Regions from separate parts of the Streptomyces sp. RPA4-2 genome, predicted to be linked through region 2. Evidence: riboswitches for the same ligand, from Rfam matches in the RefSeq annotation. Region 2 holds a riboswitch; each other region holds the start of a gene.
What was found. A riboswitch is a leader RNA that binds a small molecule or an ion and turns the genes downstream of it on or off. The one in region 2 is predicted to bind cobalamin.

Region 1: another riboswitch for cobalamin. It lies ahead of HEP85_RS43140 (CbtB-domain containing protein); the one in region 2 lies ahead of HEP85_RS26420 (ribonucleoside-diphosphate reductase subunit alpha).
Region 3: another riboswitch for cobalamin. It lies ahead of metE (5-methyltetrahydropteroyltriglutamate--homocysteine S-methyltransferase); the one in region 2 lies ahead of HEP85_RS26420 (ribonucleoside-diphosphate reductase subunit alpha).
Region 4: another riboswitch for cobalamin. It lies ahead of HEP85_RS10065 (cobalamin biosynthesis protein); the one in region 2 lies ahead of HEP85_RS26420 (ribonucleoside-diphosphate reductase subunit alpha).

The regions. Positions count from the first base shown of each region.
Region 1 covers NZ_CP050975.2:9,758,316-9,762,520, reverse strand. The annotation lists gene aceB (malate synthase A) at 1-855, shown strand, start outside; gene HEP85_RS43145 (CbtA family protein) at 1,584-2,339, opposite strand; gene HEP85_RS43140 (CbtB-domain containing protein) at 2,359-2,574, opposite strand; cobalamin riboswitch at 2,612-2,753, opposite strand; gene HEP85_RS43135 (enoyl-CoA hydratase/isomerase family protein) at 2,919-4,022, opposite strand; gene HEP85_RS43130 (acyl-CoA dehydrogenase family protein) at 4,019-4,205, opposite strand, start outside.
Region 2 covers NZ_CP050975.2:6,007,429-6,011,633, reverse strand. The annotation lists gene mctP (monocarboxylate uptake permease MctP) at 1-1,034, shown strand, start outside; gene HEP85_RS26425 (GNAT family N-acetyltransferase) at 1,169-1,687, shown strand; cobalamin riboswitch at 1,720-1,875, shown strand; gene HEP85_RS26420 (ribonucleoside-diphosphate reductase subunit alpha) at 2,054-4,205, shown strand, end outside.
Region 3 covers NZ_CP050975.2:838,770-842,974, forward strand. The annotation lists gene scpA (methylmalonyl-CoA mutase) at 1-911, shown strand, start outside; gene meaB (methylmalonyl Co-A mutase-associated GTPase MeaB) at 917-1,903, shown strand; cobalamin riboswitch at 2,084-2,305, shown strand; gene metE (5-methyltetrahydropteroyltriglutamate--homocysteine S-methyltransferase) at 2,468-4,205, shown strand, end outside.
Region 4 covers NZ_CP050975.2:2,357,606-2,361,810, reverse strand. The annotation lists gene HEP85_RS10070 (cobyric acid synthase) at 1-1,046, opposite strand, end outside; gene HEP85_RS10065 (cobalamin biosynthesis protein) at 1,043-2,014, opposite strand; cobalamin riboswitch at 2,120-2,263, opposite strand; gene HEP85_RS10060 (hypothetical protein) at 2,451-2,675, opposite strand; gene HEP85_RS10055 (inorganic phosphate transporter) at 2,688-3,932, opposite strand; gene HEP85_RS10050 (lysozyme) at 4,112-4,205, opposite strand, start outside.

The DNA.
Region 1 (4,205 bases), 3.8 Mb from region 2:
ACCGTCCTGATCGAGACGATCACCGCAGCCGTGGAGATGGAGGAGATCCTCCACGCGTTGCGCGAGCACAGTGCCGGCCTCAACGCGGGCCGTTGGGACTACCTGTTCAGTCTGATCAAGACCTTCGGTCACCGCGCGGACGTCCTGCTGCCTGACCGGGCGGCTGTGACGATGACCGCGCCGTTCCTGCGCGCGTACACCGAACTGCTGGTACGCACCTGCCACCGGCGGGGGGCCCACGCCATCGGCGGCATGGCCGCCCACGTGCCGGGCCAGGACCGGGCCGCTCACGAGGCGGCCCTGGCCGAGGTCCGGCTCGACAAGGAGCGTGAGGCCGAGGACGGCTTCGACGGCTCCTGGGTCGCCCACCCCGGTCTCGTGCCGGTGTGCCGTGAGGCCTTCGACGGTGTCCTCGGCGACCGGCCCCATCAGATCGAGCGCACCCGCGGCGACACCGAGGTGGACGCCGCGGACCTGCTGCCCGTACGCCGCGTCGGCGGGCCGCCCACCGAGGAGGGCGTGCGCACCAACATCGCGGTCACGCTCCGCTACTTCGATGCCTGGCTGCGCGGCAGTGGGGCCGTCGCCCTGTACGGCCTGATGGAGGACGCGGCGACCGCGGAGATCGCCCGCGTACAGATCTGGCAGTGGCTACGGCAGCGTGCCGTCGACCGGGAGACGGTGCTGCGGCTGCTCGACGACGAACTCGCCGCACTGGGTGCCGAATACCCGTGGGCCGCCGTGGACGAGGTGCGGTCCCTCTTCGAACGCAACACCCTGGAACCGGAGTTGCCCCTGTTCTTCACCCCGGACGCCTATACCCGCCATCTCGTCCGGCACGCCGAGGCGGCCTGACGGGGCGGCCCGCGCGGAGGTTCCACCTGTACGACCAGGGTTGAGGGCCCTGGTGGATCCGGGGTCGAGGGCCCCGGTGGATCCGGACCGAGGGGTCCGGACGGCGCCGCCGGTCGAGGGTCCGGCGGCGCCGGCACTTCTGTCGGCCCGGGGTGCCGGATCCCCGAATGCCGTCACCGCATCCGAGGGGCCGGGCCGGAGACGGCGATCCGGACCGGCGAGCGTACGTGCTGAAGCCGTGCCTGACCTGAGCCGCACGCCGGGGACCACGGGACGGCCTCAGCCGCGTGACGACGAGACAGGCCGCTCGTCACCCGAATCCTGCGCGCCGGACCGGCCCCGGTGGCGTTCGAGCAGGCTCGCCAGTGCGCGGCGCAGACACTCCTGGTCCGTTTCCGCCCTGGCCGAGCGGCCCGGTCGCGGGACGCTCGTGTCCGTCCGTGGGCGGGGACACGATGTCGTGTCGCCGCCCAGCACGCACGGGCCGGCGCCGCCTTCAGGGGGACGACCGGCCAGTGCCTAGAGATCCCGCAGCAGTTCCTCGGTCCGCTTCACCTGCTGCGCCGGCACTCGCACCCGGGCGCTCCGGCCTCCGATCGCCTGTCGCAAGTCGTGGATTTGGGGAGACCGCGAGAGGGCCCCCGGATGGTTCCGGTGGGCCCTCTGCGCGAGATCGCCCGCTGATGACTCAGCGGGCGATCTCGGTAGGTCATCTCTGCGTCAATGGGTCAGTTCGGTACGGGAGTTGCTCCCGCGGGGACCGCCGCCGGCCGCGGGGCCAGCAGGCGCTGCGCCAACTCCCCGAAGACCAGGCCGAAGCCGGTCCACAGCGTGAGCTGGATGGCGAGGGCCGAGGTACGGAACCGCCACAGCAAGGTGGCCGGGAAGTCCTTCGGGACCTCGTTGATGACCGGGAGGAACTCGTACGCGATTCCGATCACGAGAGCGAAGAAGACGACCGCGGCGACGGTGGCGTACCAAGTGCCCCAACGGGGTGCGAGCCGCTTGCCGAGGATCACGGCGGCGACCGCGAGCAGCACACTCAGCACCATCATCAGGAAGTACAGCGTCGTGCGCTTGCCGATGGTGTCGGGGTCGCCGACGGACGGCGGGTTGGCCGGGTACTTCAGGAACGGCACGACGTACACCGCGAGCAGCGCGCAGCCGGACAGCAGCAGCGCGGTCGCGCGCGGGCTGAAGCGGCCGACGCGGCCGAGTGCGAAGCAGTACGCGAGGGCGGCGATGCCGCCGAAGGCCACTCCGTAGATCAGCACGCCGGTGGCGAGGCCGCCGGTGGACTGAAGGCTACGGCTGACGATCTCGACCTCGTGCCCGTGTGCCGGGGCGTGGGCCTCTTCGAATCCGATGGCATCGTCGACGCTGGGCTCGCCCAGGAAGTAGGCGACGACGAGGGCCAGCACACCGGCGGCGAGGCCGGCGAGCATGCCCCGCACGAGAAGGTTTCTGACAGTTGCGGAGTTCATGGGTGCGCGGTGTCCCTCGTCAGTGGCAGGGGAAGCCGAGGAGGTGGCGGGCGTCGTGCACCCACTCGTGAACGTCCTCGCCGGAGACGACGGAGGTGGCGCCCTGCTCGGCGCCGACGAAATAGAGCATGACCAGCATCAGGATGCCGAAGAAGACCGCCCAGGGGACGATCGTGCCGATCGGCAGTTTGGCGGGGATCGGGGTGGCTGTCGGCGGAGCGACGGTCTGCGCCATGGCAGGACCTCCTCGGGAGTTCGCGTCCCATCTCGGTGGTGCACAGGACGACAGCTGCGGGTCTGACTTGAGAGACCCCCTGCGGAGGGGGTCTCGTTCACAGTGGCGCGACCGTGCCGGATTTCCACCGGCTTCCGCCATGCCGTCGTCGATATCGCACTGACCGTACCGCGTGTCGGGTTCATGGCCAAGACCGTCCCCGCCGCCGTGATCTTCGTCTCGCCAGGCGGGGCGGCCGCCGTGACCTGTGGGTCAGCGGTGGGGGAAGCGGGCCGACCGCTTCCCGGCGAAGACGCTCATGGGCCACCCGTACGCCCCCTGCTGGATGAACGCGACGGCCCGGCTCACCTGGGCGCCTCCCGCGTGATGTCGGGTGCGGCAAGGCCGAGTTCACGCTCGCCGAGCGGGGTGAAGAAGCGTGCGACGTCCGCGTCGGAGACCTCGGCGAGCGTCGGCGGCGACCAACGCGGTTCGCGGTCCTTGTCGATGACCTGGGCCCGGATGCCCTCCACGAGGTCCGGTTCGGTGAGTGCCGCGCAGGAGACGCGGTATTCCTGGTCGAGCACCTCCTCCAGGGAGCCGGGCCGACGGGCTCCGCGCATCGCGGCGAGGGTGACCTTGAGGGCGGTGGGTGACTTGGTGAGCAGGGTCTCGGCGGCCTCCTTGGCCGCGCTGTCCCCGTGATCCAGCAAGCGGCCCACGATCTCCTCGACGGTGCGGGCGGAGTAACAGGCGTCGATCCAGCGCCGTGCTTCCGCGAGGCCCCCGGGCGGCGCGTCCCTGACGTGACGGCCCAGAACTTCCCGTACCGGCGCGTGAGCGAGGTCCTGGACGAGTCGTGGCAGGGAGTCGGACGGCACGTACTGGTCGGACAGCCCGCACAGCAGGGCGTCGCCCGCGCCCACCGGGGTTCCGGTCAGCGCCAGGTGTGTGCCCAGTTCGCCGGGCGCGAGAGCGAGGAGGTAGGTGCCGCCCACGTCCGGGACGAAGCCGATACCGGTCTCGGGCATCGCGATCCGGGAACGCTCGGTGGCGATCCGTACGCTGCCGTGCGCGGAGACACCGACGCCGCCGCCCATCACGATGCCGTCCATCACGGCGACATACGGTTTCGGGTAGCGCGCGATACGGGCGTTGAGCCGGTACTCGTCGCGCCAGAAGGCCATCGACGCCGCGCCGTCCCCGTTCCGGGCGTCGTCGTGGATGGCGCGGATGTCGCCGCCCGCGCACAGGCCCCGCTCCCCCGCGCCGGTCACGACGACGGTCTCCACGGCCGGGTCGTGTTCCCAGACCGTGAGCGCCGAGTCGATGCGGCGGACCATGGTGTGGGTGAGGGCGTTGAGCGCCCGGGGCCGGTTGAGGGTGAGGTACGCGGCGCGCCCCTCGGTACGCAGGAGTACGGAGTCGTCGGTGCCGGTGACCGCCCCGGCGTCGTGGGCGCCGGTCATCCGAACACCCCCATCAGGCCGCGGGCCACGTTGACGCGCATGTTCTCGTTGGTTCCTTCCAGGATCCGGTGGACACGGAGATCGAGGACGATCCTCTCGATGCCATGGTCGCTCAGGCGGCCGTCGCCGTTGCGCGGGGGCGGGACCCGGTCGGCCACGGAGCATCCGGTGGCGGTGGCGAAC
Region 2 (4,205 bases):
CCCCCGCCCTGATCGCGTTCGTGAAGGACACCCTGATCTACATCGTGATCGCGGTGGCCATCATCTACATCCCGATCAAGCTGGGCGGCTTCGACGAGATCTTCCACTCGGCGAGCGAGAAGTACGCCGCGGCCGGCGCGGGCGGGATCGTACCGGCCCAGGCAGGGCAGTGGACCTACGCCACCCTGGCACTCGGCTCCGCGCTCGCCCTGTTCATGTACCCGCACTCGATCACCGCGACGCTGTCCAGCCGCAGCCGTGAGGTGATCCGGCGCAACACCACGATCCTGCCGCTCTACTCCCTGATGCTGGGCCTGCTCGCCCTGCTCGGCTTCATGGCGATCGCGGCCGGGGTGAAGGTCACCAACGGCCAGCTCGCCATCCCGCAGCTCTTCGAGGACATGTTCCCGGACTGGTTCGCGGGTGTGGCCTTCGCCGCGATCGGCATCGGAGCCCTCGTCCCCGCGGCCATCATGTCCATCGCGGCCGCGAACCTCTTCACCCGCAACATCTACAGGGACTTCATCAATCCGGACGCGACCCCGCAGCAGGAGACGAAGGTCTCCAAGCTGGTCTCGCTCCTGGTGAAGGTGGGCGCGCTGGTCTTCGTCCTGACGATGGACAAGACGGTCGCCATCAACTTCCAGCTCCTGGGCGGCATCTGGATCCTGCAGACCTTCCCGGCCCTGGTCGGCGGTCTGTTCACGCGCTGGTTCCACCGCTGGGCGCTGCTCGGCGGCTGGGCGGTCGGCATGCTCTACGGCACGCTCGCCGCCTACGGGGTCGCCTCACCGACGCAAGCGCACTTCGGCGGCAGCTCGAAGGAGATCCCGGGGATCGGGGAGATCGGCTACATCGGTCTGACGGCGTTCGTCATGAACGTGGTGGTCTCCGTCGTCCTCACCTTCGCCCTGCGGGCGTTCAAGGCGCCCGACGGCGTGGACGAGACGTCACCGGCGGACTACACGGCGGACGCGGGCGACCCGGGAGTCCAGGTCGAACTGCCCCCGGCCACCGCGGAGGCGGGCCACTAGGCGCCTTGCGAAAGTCCCGCCCGCTCCCACGGGCGGGCACCGCCGGGCGCGGTCCGGGACAGCGGTACCAGGGAGCGGGCCGCCGGAGAGAGATCCGGCGGCCCGCCGCCGTGCGTCCGGGGCACACTCCCGGCATGGACATCGTCATCAGGCCCGCGCGGCCGGAGGAGTACCCCTGCGTCGGCGAGATCACCGTGCGGGCCTATCTCGGGGACGGGCTGCTCGACTTCGGGGAGGGCGACCCGTATCTCGGAGAGCTGCGGGACGTCGCGAAGCGGGCCGCCGCGGCCGAGGTGCTCGTCGCGGTCGAGGGGGAACAGGTCCTCGGCGGCGTGACCTTCGTCCCCCGGGGCGGCCCCATGGCCGACATCGCACGGCCCGGCGAGGCCGAGATCCGGATGCTCGCCGTCGCGCGCGAGGCCCGCGGCCGGGGTGCGGGCGCGGCCCTCGTGGGCGCCTGCGTCGACCGCGCACGGGCCACCGGGGGCTGTGCGCGCGTGGTGCTGTCCACCCAGCGCACCATGCGCACCGCCCACCGCCTCTACGAACGCCTCGGCTTCACCCGCGCCCCGGAGCGCGACTGGAACCCGGTTCCGCACCTCGACGACGTCTTCCTCCTCACCTACGAGTTGACCCTCAGGCACACTCCGTAGCGCCCTCCGAAGCCGACACGGCACAACATGTGGGGGTGCTTCCTCAGCCCGGCACTAGATGTATGCTCATGCTCGCTGTCGTCGCAGGGGAATCCGGTGCGAATCCGGAACTGTCCCGCAACGGTGTACTTGTGCGCATTCGCGCACGGGCTTCAGTCCGAGGACCTGCCGACAGCGTGCCCCGGCCAGCCGGCCCGGGCGCCGACGACGTCCGGGCCTCGTGGAATGGGCCGGTGGACGCACGCGTACCCGTAACCGAGTCGCGTGTCCCGCTGCCCTCCGCCAGGCCCCGTGCCGAGCGAGGGAGAGCCCCAAGTGACCATCGCGCCAGCCGACCCGGTTTCAGTTTCCGCCCAGCAGGCCCCGGTGGAAGCGGAGTCCGCGCAGCGGGCCCCGGTGGAGACGGACGGTCCCGGTACCACGCTGCTGCGTACCCTGACCGACTTCACCGCCGACCTCCCCGGCGCCGACCCCGGCCGGGTCGCCGCCGCCGCGCTGCGCGGCCGGTCCACGCACGCGGACGACGCGGAACTGCGCGAGCTGGCCACCGAGGCGGCCGCCGGCCTCATCTCCGAGGACCCCGTGTACTCGCGGCTGGCCGCCAGGCTGCTGACGGTCGGCATCGCCGAGGAGGCCGCCTCGCAGGGCGTCACGACGTTCTCCGAGTCCATCACCACGGGCCGGCGCGAGGGTCTGATCGCCGACCGCACGGCGGACTTCGTCGACCTTCACGCGGCCCGCCTGGACGCGCTGATCGACACCGCGGGCGACGACCGCTTCGGCTACTTCGGCCTGCGCACCCTGCACAGCCGCTACCTGCTCCGGCACCCGATCACCCGCAAGGTCGTCGAGACCCCCCAGCACTTCATGCTCCGGGTGGCGTCCGGCCTGGCGGAGGACGACACGGCCCGGTCCGTCGACGAAGTGGCCGCGCTCTACGGCCTGATGAGCCGGCTGGACTACCTCCCCTCCTCCCCCACGCTCTTCAACTCCGGTACGCGGCACCCCCAGATGTCGTCCTGCTACCTCCTCGACTCCCCGCTGGACGAGCTGGACTCCATCTACGACCGCTACCACCAGGTCGCGCGCCTGTCGAAGCACGCGGGCGGTATCGGGCTGTCCTACTCCCGCATCCGCTCCCGCGGTTCACTGATCCGCGGCACGAACGGGCACTCCAACGGCATCGTCCCGTTCCTGAAGACCCTCGACGCCTCGGTCGCCGCGGTGAACCAGGGCGGCCGGCGCAAGGGCGCCGCCGCGGTCTACCTGGAGACCTGGCACTCCGACATCGAGGAGTTCCTGGAGCTGCGTGACAACACCGGCGAGGACGCCCGCCGTACGCACAACCTGAACCTCGCGCACTGGATCCCGGACGAGTTCATGCGCCGGGTCGACGCCGACGCGCAGTGGTCCCTCTTCTCCCCCTCCGACGTGCCCGGACTGGTCGACCTGTGGGGCGCCGAGTTCGACGCGGCGTACCGTGCGGCGGAGGCGAAGGGCCTGGCGAAGAAGACCATCCCGGCCCGCGACCTCTACGGCCGCATGATGCGCACCCTGGCGCAGACCGGCAACGGCTGGATGACCTTCAAGGACGCCGCCAACCGCACGGCCAACCAGACGGCGGAGCCGGGCCACACCGTGCACTCCTCGAACCTGTGCACCGAGATCCTGGAGGTCACGGACGACGGGGAGACGGCCGTCTGCAACCTCGGCTCGGTCAACCTCGGCGCGTTCGTCGACACGACGACCGGCGATCTCGACTGGGAGCGTCTGGACGAGACGGTCCGCACCGCCGTCACCTTCCTCGACCGCGTCGTCGACATCAACTTCTACCCGACCGAGCAGGCGGGCCGGTCGAACGCCAAGTGGCGCCCCGTCGGCCTCGGCGCGATGGGCCTCCAGGACGTCTTCTTCAAGCTGCGTCTGCCCTTCGACTCGCCCGCCGCCCGCGCGCTCTCCACCCGTATCGCCGAGCGCATCATGCTCGCCGCCTACGAGGCCTCCGCCGACCTCGCCGAGCGCAACGGCCCGCTGCCGGCCTGGGAGAAGACCCGTACCGCCCGCGGTGTGCTGCACCCCGACCACTTCGACGTCGAGCTGAACTGGCCGGAGCGCTGGGCGGCGCTGCGGGAGCGCATCGCCGCGGTCGGCATGCGCAACTCGCTGCTGCTCGCCATCGCGCCCACCGCGACGATCGCGTCCATCGCGGGCGTGTACGAGTGCATCGAGCCGCAGGTCTCGAACCTCTTCAAGCGCGAGACGCTGTCCGGTGAGTTCCTCCAGGTCAACTCCTACCTTGTGGCCGAGCTGAAGAAGCTCGGGGTGTGGGACGCGCAGACCCGGGAGGCGCTGCGCGAGGCGAACGGCTCGGTGCAGGGCTTCACCTGGGTGCCGCAGGACGTCCGCGACCTGTACCGCACGGCGTGGGAGATCCCGCAGCGCGGCCTCATCGACATGGCCGCGGCCCGTACCCCGTTCCTGGACCAGGCCCAGTCGCTGAACCTCTTCCTGGAGACGC
Region 3 (4,205 bases), 5.2 Mb from region 2:
GGCAGCACATCGAGGAGGTCGAGGCGGCCGGCGGCATGGCGCAGGCCATCGACGCGGGCATCCCGAAGCTGCGCGTGGAGGAGGCCGCGGCCCGCACCCAGGCCCGGATCGACTCGGGCCGTCAGCCGGTCATCGGCGTCAACAAGTACCGGGTCGACACCGACGAACAGATCGATGTCCTCAAGGTCGACAACTCCTCCGTACGGACCCAGCAGATCGAGAAGCTGCGCCGGCTGCGCGCGGAGCGCGACGAGTCCGCGTGCCAGGAGTCGCTGCGTGCGCTGACGGCGGCCGCCGGGGGCACCGGCAACCTGCTGGAGCTGGCGGTGAACGCGGCCCGCGCCAAGGCCACCGTCGGTGAGATCTCCGACGCTCTGGAGAAGGTGTACGGGCGGCACGCGAGCCAGATCCGTACGATCTCGGGTGTGTACCGCAACGAAGCAGGCGAGTCGCCGTCCGTCGAGCGCACCCGCACCCGGGTGGACGCCTTCGAGGAGTCCGAGGGCCGCCGGCCGCGCATCCTGGTGGCCAAGATGGGCCAGGACGGCCATGACCGCGGGCAGAAGGTCATCGCCACGGCCTTCGCCGACCTCGGCTTCGACGTGGACGTCGGCCCGCTGTTCCAGACCCCGGCCGAGGTGGCACGGCAGGCCGTCGAGGCCGACGTGCACATCGTCGGGGTGTCCTCGCTGGCCGCCGGGCACCTCACCCTGGTCCCGGCGCTGCGGGAGCAACTGGCGGAGGAGGGACGCGAGGACATCATGATCGTGGTGGGCGGGGTGATTCCGCCGCAGGACGTGCCGACCCTGCTGGAGATGGGCGCGGCGGCCGTCTTCCCGCCGGGAACGGTGATCCCGGACGCGGCGCACGACCTGGTGGAACGGCTGGCCACCGGTCTCGGACACGGCTGAGGCCCATGGCGATCGACCTCGACTCCTATGTGAAGGGCGTACTCGACGGGAAGCGTGCGTACATCGCGCGGGCCATCACTCTCGTCGAGTCCACCCGGGCCGATCACCGGTCCCTCGGGCAGGCGCTGCTGACCCAGTTGCTGCCCCACGGCGGCAACGCCCGGCGCATCGGCATCACCGGGGTGCCGGGTGTGGGCAAGTCGACCTTCATCGACGCGCTCGGCACAATGCTCACCTCGCTCGGGCACCGGGTCGCGGTGCTCGCCGTCGACCCCTCGTCGACCCGTACGGGCGGTTCGATCCTGGGTGACAAGACCCGTATGGAGCGCCTGGCGGTGGACCCCGCCGCTTTCGTACGCCCCTCCCCCACCGCCGGCACCCTCGGCGGCGTGGCGAAGGCGACACGGGAGTCGATGGTGGTGATGGAGGCGGCGGGCTACGACGTGATCCTGGTGGAGACGGTGGGTGTCGGCCAGTCGGAGACCGCGGTGGCGAACATGGTCGACTCCTTCCTGCTGCTCACGCTGGCCCGCACCGGCGACCAGTTGCAAGGCATCAAGAAGGGGGTCCTGGAGCTCGCGGACGTGATCACCGTCAACAAGGCGGACGGCCCGCACGAGCGGGACGCGCGTTCCGCGGCACGGGAGTTGGCGGGCGCCCTTCGTCTGATGCATCCGGTGGACGCGGCCTGGACTCCCCCCGTGCTGAGTTGCAGCGCCCGCGAGTCGACCGGCCTGGAAGCCGTCTGGGAGCGCCTCGAACAGCACCGCGTCCTGCTCGACTCGACCGGCCGCCTCGCCGCCAAGCGCCGCGACCAGCAGGTCGACTGGACCTGGACGATGGTCCGCGACGAGCTCCTCGGCCGGCTGCACGCGGATCCGGCGGTACGAGCCCTCACGCCCGCCCTCGAACAGCAGGTGCGGGACGGGGAGTTGACGGCCACGCTGGCGGCGGAACGCATCCTGGGCGTGTTCGGCGGCGCGGAAGGCTGACGCGTCAGGGCACTCCGCCCGTCCACGACGGGACGCGGCACCGTGTTGGCGCGACGGACACGGTGCCTGCCCGCGCCGCCCCTGGAACACGCGCCGCCGAGCCGTGGGCGACCGCGGACGGTGTCCCATGTCACCGTCCGCGATGTGAGCCGCTCACGCCACGGGACCGTGTCGCCCCCTAGGGTGGCCTGTGCAGCTGGTTCGCCCCGTCCGCCAGGCGGGATGCGTCGTAAGAGGGAACCCGGTGGGAATCCGGGACTGCCCCGCAGCGGTGAGTGGGAACGAACGCCGTCATACGCACTGGGCCCGACCGGGTCCGGGAAGCGACGGCCAGTAGGTGGATGCCCTTCGGGGAAGCCGCGCCCGCGAGTCCGAAGACCTGCCCGTTGCCCGCACGCGACCGTTCGCGCGCGGACATCCCGGTGACCTCGTGGGCGGGTCGGCGTACATACCGGCGGTCGACCGCGCCTCGTGGCGCGGGCGGATTCCGCCCGGTTCGTCACCCCTTCGCGTTCGCGTCCCGTCGTCGGGATCCCGACGAGACATCTCGCGAAGGAGATTTCCGTGACAGCCAAGCCCGCAGCCGCGGCAGCACGAGCCACCGTGTACGGCTACCCCCGCCAAGGTCCCGACCGTGAGCTGAAGAAGGCGATCGAGGGCTACTGGAAGGGCCGGACCACCGCCGACGCCCTCCGGGAGACCGCCGCCGGTCTGCGCCGGTCGAACTGGCGGCACCTGGCGGAATCCGGCATCCACGAGGTGCCGACCGGCGACTTCTCGTACTACGACCACGTCCTCGACACCAGTGTCATGGTCGGCGCCGTCCCCGAGCGGCACCGCAAGGCCGTCGAAGCCGACCCGCTCGACGGGTACTTCGCGATGGCGCGCGGCACCCAGGACGTGGCGCCGCTGGAGATGACCAAGTGGTTCGACACCAACTACCACTACCTGGTACCGGAGTTGGGTCCGGACACGGTGTTCAGGACCGACTCCGCACACCAGGTCGGGCAGCTCAGGGAGGCGATCGCCCTCGGTCACGCGGCCCGGCCCGTCCTCGTCGGTCCGGTCACCTATCTCCTGCTGGCCAAGCCGGCGCCCGGTGTCGCCGCGGACTTCGAACCGCTGACCCTGCTGGACCGGCTGCTGCCCGTCTACGCCGAGGTGCTCGCCGACCTCCGCGCGGCGGGAGCCGACTGGGTGCAGCTCGACGAGCCCGCTCTGGTCCAGGACCGCACCCCCGCCGAACTCAACGCCGCCGCGCGCGCCTACCGCGGCCTCGGCGCGCTGACCGACCGGCCGAAGCTGCTGCTCGCCTCGTACTTCGACCGCCTCGGCGACGCCCTGCCCGTACTGGCCAAGGCCCCGGTGGACGGCCTCGCGCTGGACTTCACCGGCGCGGCCGCCGCCAACCTCGACGCCCTGGCCGCTGTCGGCGGACTGCCCGGAAAGCGTCTGGTGGCCGGCGTGGTCGACGGCCGCAACATCTGGGTCAACAACCTGGAGAGGTCCCTCGGCACACTCGGCACCCTGCTCGGGCTCGCCGACCGGGTGGACGTCTCCGCCTCCTGCTCGCTCCTGCACGTACCGCTCGACGCGTCCGCCGAACGGGACATCGACCCGCAGATCCTGCACTGGCTCGCCTTCGCCCGCCAGAAGACGACCGAGATCGCCACCCTCGCCGAGGGCCTCGCCCGGGGCACCGACACCATCGCCGCCGAACTGGCCGCGAACCGGGCCGACCTCGCCTCCCGGGCGGCCTCCGCGATCACCCACGACCCGGCGGTCCGCGGCCGCACCACCGCCGTCACGGACACCGATGCCCGTCGCTCCCAGCCGTACGCCGAGCGGGCCACCGCCCAGCGCGCGCACCTGGGCCTCCCCCTCCTGCCGACCACCACCATCGGGTCCTTCCCGCAGACCGCCGAACTGCGCACCGCACGGGCCGATCTGCGGACCGGCCGGATCGACGTCGCCGGGTACGAGGAACTCATCAGGGCCGAGATCGGCGAGGTGATCTCCTTCCAGGAGAAGGCCGGCATCGACGTCCTGGTGCACGGCGAGGCCGAACGCAACGACATGGTGCAGTACTTCGCCGAACAGCTCACGGGTTACCTCACCACACAGCACGGGTGGGTCCAGTCGTACGGCACCCGCTACGTCCGCCCGCCGATCCTGGCCGGCGACATCTCACGGCCCGAACCGATGACGGTGCGCTGGACCACGTACGCCCAGTCGCTCACCACCAAGCCGGTCAAGGGCATGCTCACGGGACCGGTCACCATGCTCGCCTGGTCCTTCGTCC
Region 4 (4,205 bases), 3.6 Mb from region 2:
TCCCCGAGGAGCTGGAAGCCGCCGCAGATCCCCAGCACCGGGCGGCCCTCGGCGGCCCGCCGGGCCAGCGCGTCCGCGAGGCCCCGCTCGCGCAGCCACGTCAGCGCCTTCACGGTGCCCCGGGTCCCCGGCACGACGACCAGGTCCGCGTCGGCCAGTTCCGCGGCCCGGTCCACGAACCGCACGACGACGCCGGGTTCGGCGGCCAGCGCGTCCACGTCCGTGAAGTTGGACATCAGCGGGACCGCGCAGACCGCGACGCGCAGGACGTCCTCGCCGACGGGCTCGGCGACCGCCGACTCCCGCACGGCACCGCGCAGCGACACACGCAGGCCGTCCTCCTCGTCGATCCCGAGGCCGTGCCGGAAGGGCAGGACCCCGTACGTACGGCGTCCGGTGAGGTCCTTCAGCATGTCGAGTCCGGGCTCCAGCAGGGACACGTCGCCGCGGAACTTGTTGACCAGGAACCCGGCGACGAACTCCTGGTCCTCGCGGGACAGCAGCGCGACCGTCCCGAAGAACGAGGCGAACACGCCGCCGCGGTCGATGTCGCCGACGACGAGCACGGGCAGCCGCGCGTTGCGCGCGATCCCCATGTTCACGATGTCGGTCCGCCGCAGATTGATCTCGGCAGGACTGCCGGCCCCCTCACAGATCACCGCGTCATACGTGCCCCGCAACTCGGCGAGGCAGTCCAGCACGGTGCCCAGGAGCTGTCGCTGCCGCCCGCCGTGGTAGCCGCGGGCGGTCATCTCGCCCACCGGCCTGCCCATGAGCACGACCTGACTGCTCCGGTCGCTGCCCGGCTTGAGCAGCACGGGGTTCATGAGCGCGGTCGGTTCCACGCGGGCGGCCTGCGCCTGCATGGCCTGGGCGCGCCCGATCTCGGCGCCCTCGCGGGTCACGAAGGAGTTCAGGGACATGTTCTGCGCCTTGAAGGGCGCGACCTTGACGCCCTGGCGCACCAGCCACCGGCAGATCCCGGCGGTCACGACGCTCTTGCCGGCGTCGGAGGTGGTTCCGGCGACGAGGAGACCGCCGTTCATGTCGTACGCCCCTTCGGGAGAGGTCCGCCCGCGAGCAGCCGCCCGGCCAGCAGCCGTCCCGCGGCACTCACGCCGAGGGCGAGCCAACTGACGCGCCGCGACAGCCTCACGGCCCGTTCGATGTCGCCGACGCGCACGGCACGCCCGCCGACGTTGAGGACGGGCCGGTGCTCGACCCGGCCGGCGTAGGAGAGGGTCCCGCCGAGCCGTACCCCGAGTGATCCGGCGAACGAGGCTTCCACGGGCCCGGCGTTGGGGCTCGGATGCCGGCGGGCGTCGGTACGCCAGGCGCGCACCGCCCCGCGCGGGTCGTCGCCGGCGACGGTGGCGAGCGCCGCGGTCAGCCGTGCTCCCGGCCAGCCCGCGACGTCGTCGAGGCGCGCGGAGGCCCAGCCGTAGCGCCGGTACCTGGCGGATCTGTGCCCGACCATGGCGTCGAGCGTGTTCACGGCGCGGAACGCGACCAGTCCGGGCACACCGCCGACGGCTCCCCACACCAGGGCGCCCACCACGGCGTCGGAGGTGTTCTCGGCGACGGACTCGACGACGGCGCGCGCGATGCCGTCGCGGTCCAGTGCCAGAGGGTCGCGCCCGCACAGGTGCGGCAGCCGCGCGCGGGCGGCCTCGACGTCACCGGCGCCGAGCGCGGCACCGATCGCCCGCGCCTCGCGCCCGAGGGAGGTGCCCCCGACGACGGCCCAAGTGGCCGCGGCGGTCAGGGCGATGGAGGCGGCACGGGAACGGCGTACGCCACGGTTCGCGAGCGCGGCGAGCGCACCGGCGCCGCCGACACAGACGGTGGTGTGCAGCGCTCCCCAGCCGCGGTGGTCGCGCCACAGCATCCGCTCCACGGCTCCCGCGGTCCGCCCGAACGCGGCGACCGGATGGCCCCGGCGGGGATCGCCGAGCAGCAGGTCGCCGAGGAGGCCGGTGGCGGCGCCGTACGCGAAGACGCGATCGGCACGCACGGGGTCAGCCCGCCGTGGGGTGAAGTGGAACCCTCGTACTCATCAAGACCCGCAACGGGCAGCCGCGCATGGCGATATGTCCTCACTCAGGGTGTCCGCGCCCTGGTTCGACGAGACCGGCGGTGAGAGTTCCTGGCTCCCGGGGAGTTCCTTCCCCGGTCACAGTGGCGGGACCGCGCCGGATTCACACCGGCTTCCTCTTCTGTCGCCGTACTTGGCTCCGGCAGTCCACCACGGGTTGCAGGACCCGTCAACTTGCCGTTGACCTGCGAGGGGAGAGTGTGCGAAGGCCCACATGGCGAGGGGCGGGGGAGGACGCGTGCGGGGGGTGCGGCACGGCATACGCGTGGGGTGCGGGACGGCGATCCGTCCCGCACCCCACGTGAAGTGATGCCCGTTTCAGGCTGTTTGCCGCCGCGCGGTCACCGCCGCGGGGTCATTTGCCGACGATGAGATAGATCCCGTAGGCCACCGCCGCCGCGCACGCGGCGAAGCAGACGTACGCGCCGGTGACCGCGAGGGCGGCCGAACCGCCCTGGGCGGACGCGGACTCGCGCTTGGTGAGGCCGATGATGCCGAGGGTGAAGAGGCCGACGAGGGCCACGGTGACCACGAGGCTGACTCCGAAGACGGAGCCGAGGGCTGCCCAGTCGATGTTCATGCTGTTCCGTCCTTACACCGTGGCCGGGCGGGTGGGCTCCGCGTCCGGGGACGGGATGGTGGTCTTCAGATCGCCGGACAGGTCTCCGGTGACGGGGCCCGCGGGCGGCGGGGTGACCGCGGCCATCGCGGTGGTGACGATGCCGGCCGGCTCGGCGGCGGCGTCGTTGACGTTGTCGATGGTGACCGGCTGGCGGCGGGACAGCGTCCAGATGGTGCCGGCGCCGGCGACCAGCAGCGCGCCGGTGAGGACGATGCCCCAGGTGCCCTGCTTCGTCAGGAACTCGGCGGCGGCACCGGCCAGTCCGGCGGCCGGCAGGGTCAGGCCCCAGGCGACGAACATCCGGGTCGCGGTGGACCAGCGGACGACACCGCCCTTGCGGCCGAGGCCCGAGCCCATCACGGCACCGGAGCAGACCTGGGTGGTGGAGAGGGAGAAGCCGATGTGCGAGGAGGCCAGGATGGCCGTCGCGGCGCTGGTCTGGGCGGCGAAGCCCTGCTGCGGCGCGAGGTCGGTCAGACCCTTGCCCATCGTGCGGATGATGCGCCAGCCGCCCAGGTAGGTGCCGAGCGCTATGGCGGTACCGGCCGAGACGATGACCCAGGTGGGAGGGTTCGAGCCGGGGGCGATCACACCGCCGGTGACCAGGGCGAGGGTGATGATGCCCATCGTCTTCTGCGCGTCGTTCGTGCCGTGCGCCAGCGAGACCAGACCGGCCGAGGCGATCTGGCCGGCGCGGTAGCCCTTGGCGGTCGCCTTCTGGTCGGCGCGGTTGCTGATCCGGTACGTCAGCCGGGTGGCCAGCATCGCGGCGAGTCCGGCCACGATGGGCGCGGCGACCGCGGGGAGCAGCACCTTGGTGACGACGGTCGAGCCGTTCACCGACGACCAGCCGGCCGACATGACCGCGGCGCCGATCAGACCGCCGAACAGTGCGTGGGAGGAACTGGAGGGCAGACCCAGGAGCCAGGTCAGCAGATTCCAGAGGATGGCGCCGACGAGCGCCGCGAAGATCACTTCGGTACGTATGCCCTCTTCGTTGATGAGTCCGCCGGAGATCGTCTTGGCGACCTCCACGGAGAGGAACGCACCGACGAGATTCAGCACGGCGGACATGGCCACCGCCGTCTTGGGCTTCAGAGCGCCGGTCGAGATGGTCGTCGCCATCGCGTTGGCAGTGTCGTGGAAACCGTTCGTGAAATCGAACACGAGAGCGGTGACGATCACGATTCCGAGGAGGAGCGTGATGTGTTCCATTTACCCAGGCTTCTGTTTGACGTCAGTGGCACGTGGACCGTAGGCAACCTGAGTGAACGGAAGATGAACTGAGGCAGGCTTAGGGGTGTATCGAACCACGGATCACCCCTCCGCTTGCACCGGTGTGGATGCCGGAGGGATGACCCGTGGTTCGAACGAAGGCGGAATATCGGGCTCCGCTAGCCCTTCGCGAGCCTCTTCAGCCGTGCCGTGGATCCGTTGAAGAGATTCTGGTCACCCGGCAGGGTCCCCTTGTTGTCGTACTGCCAGAAC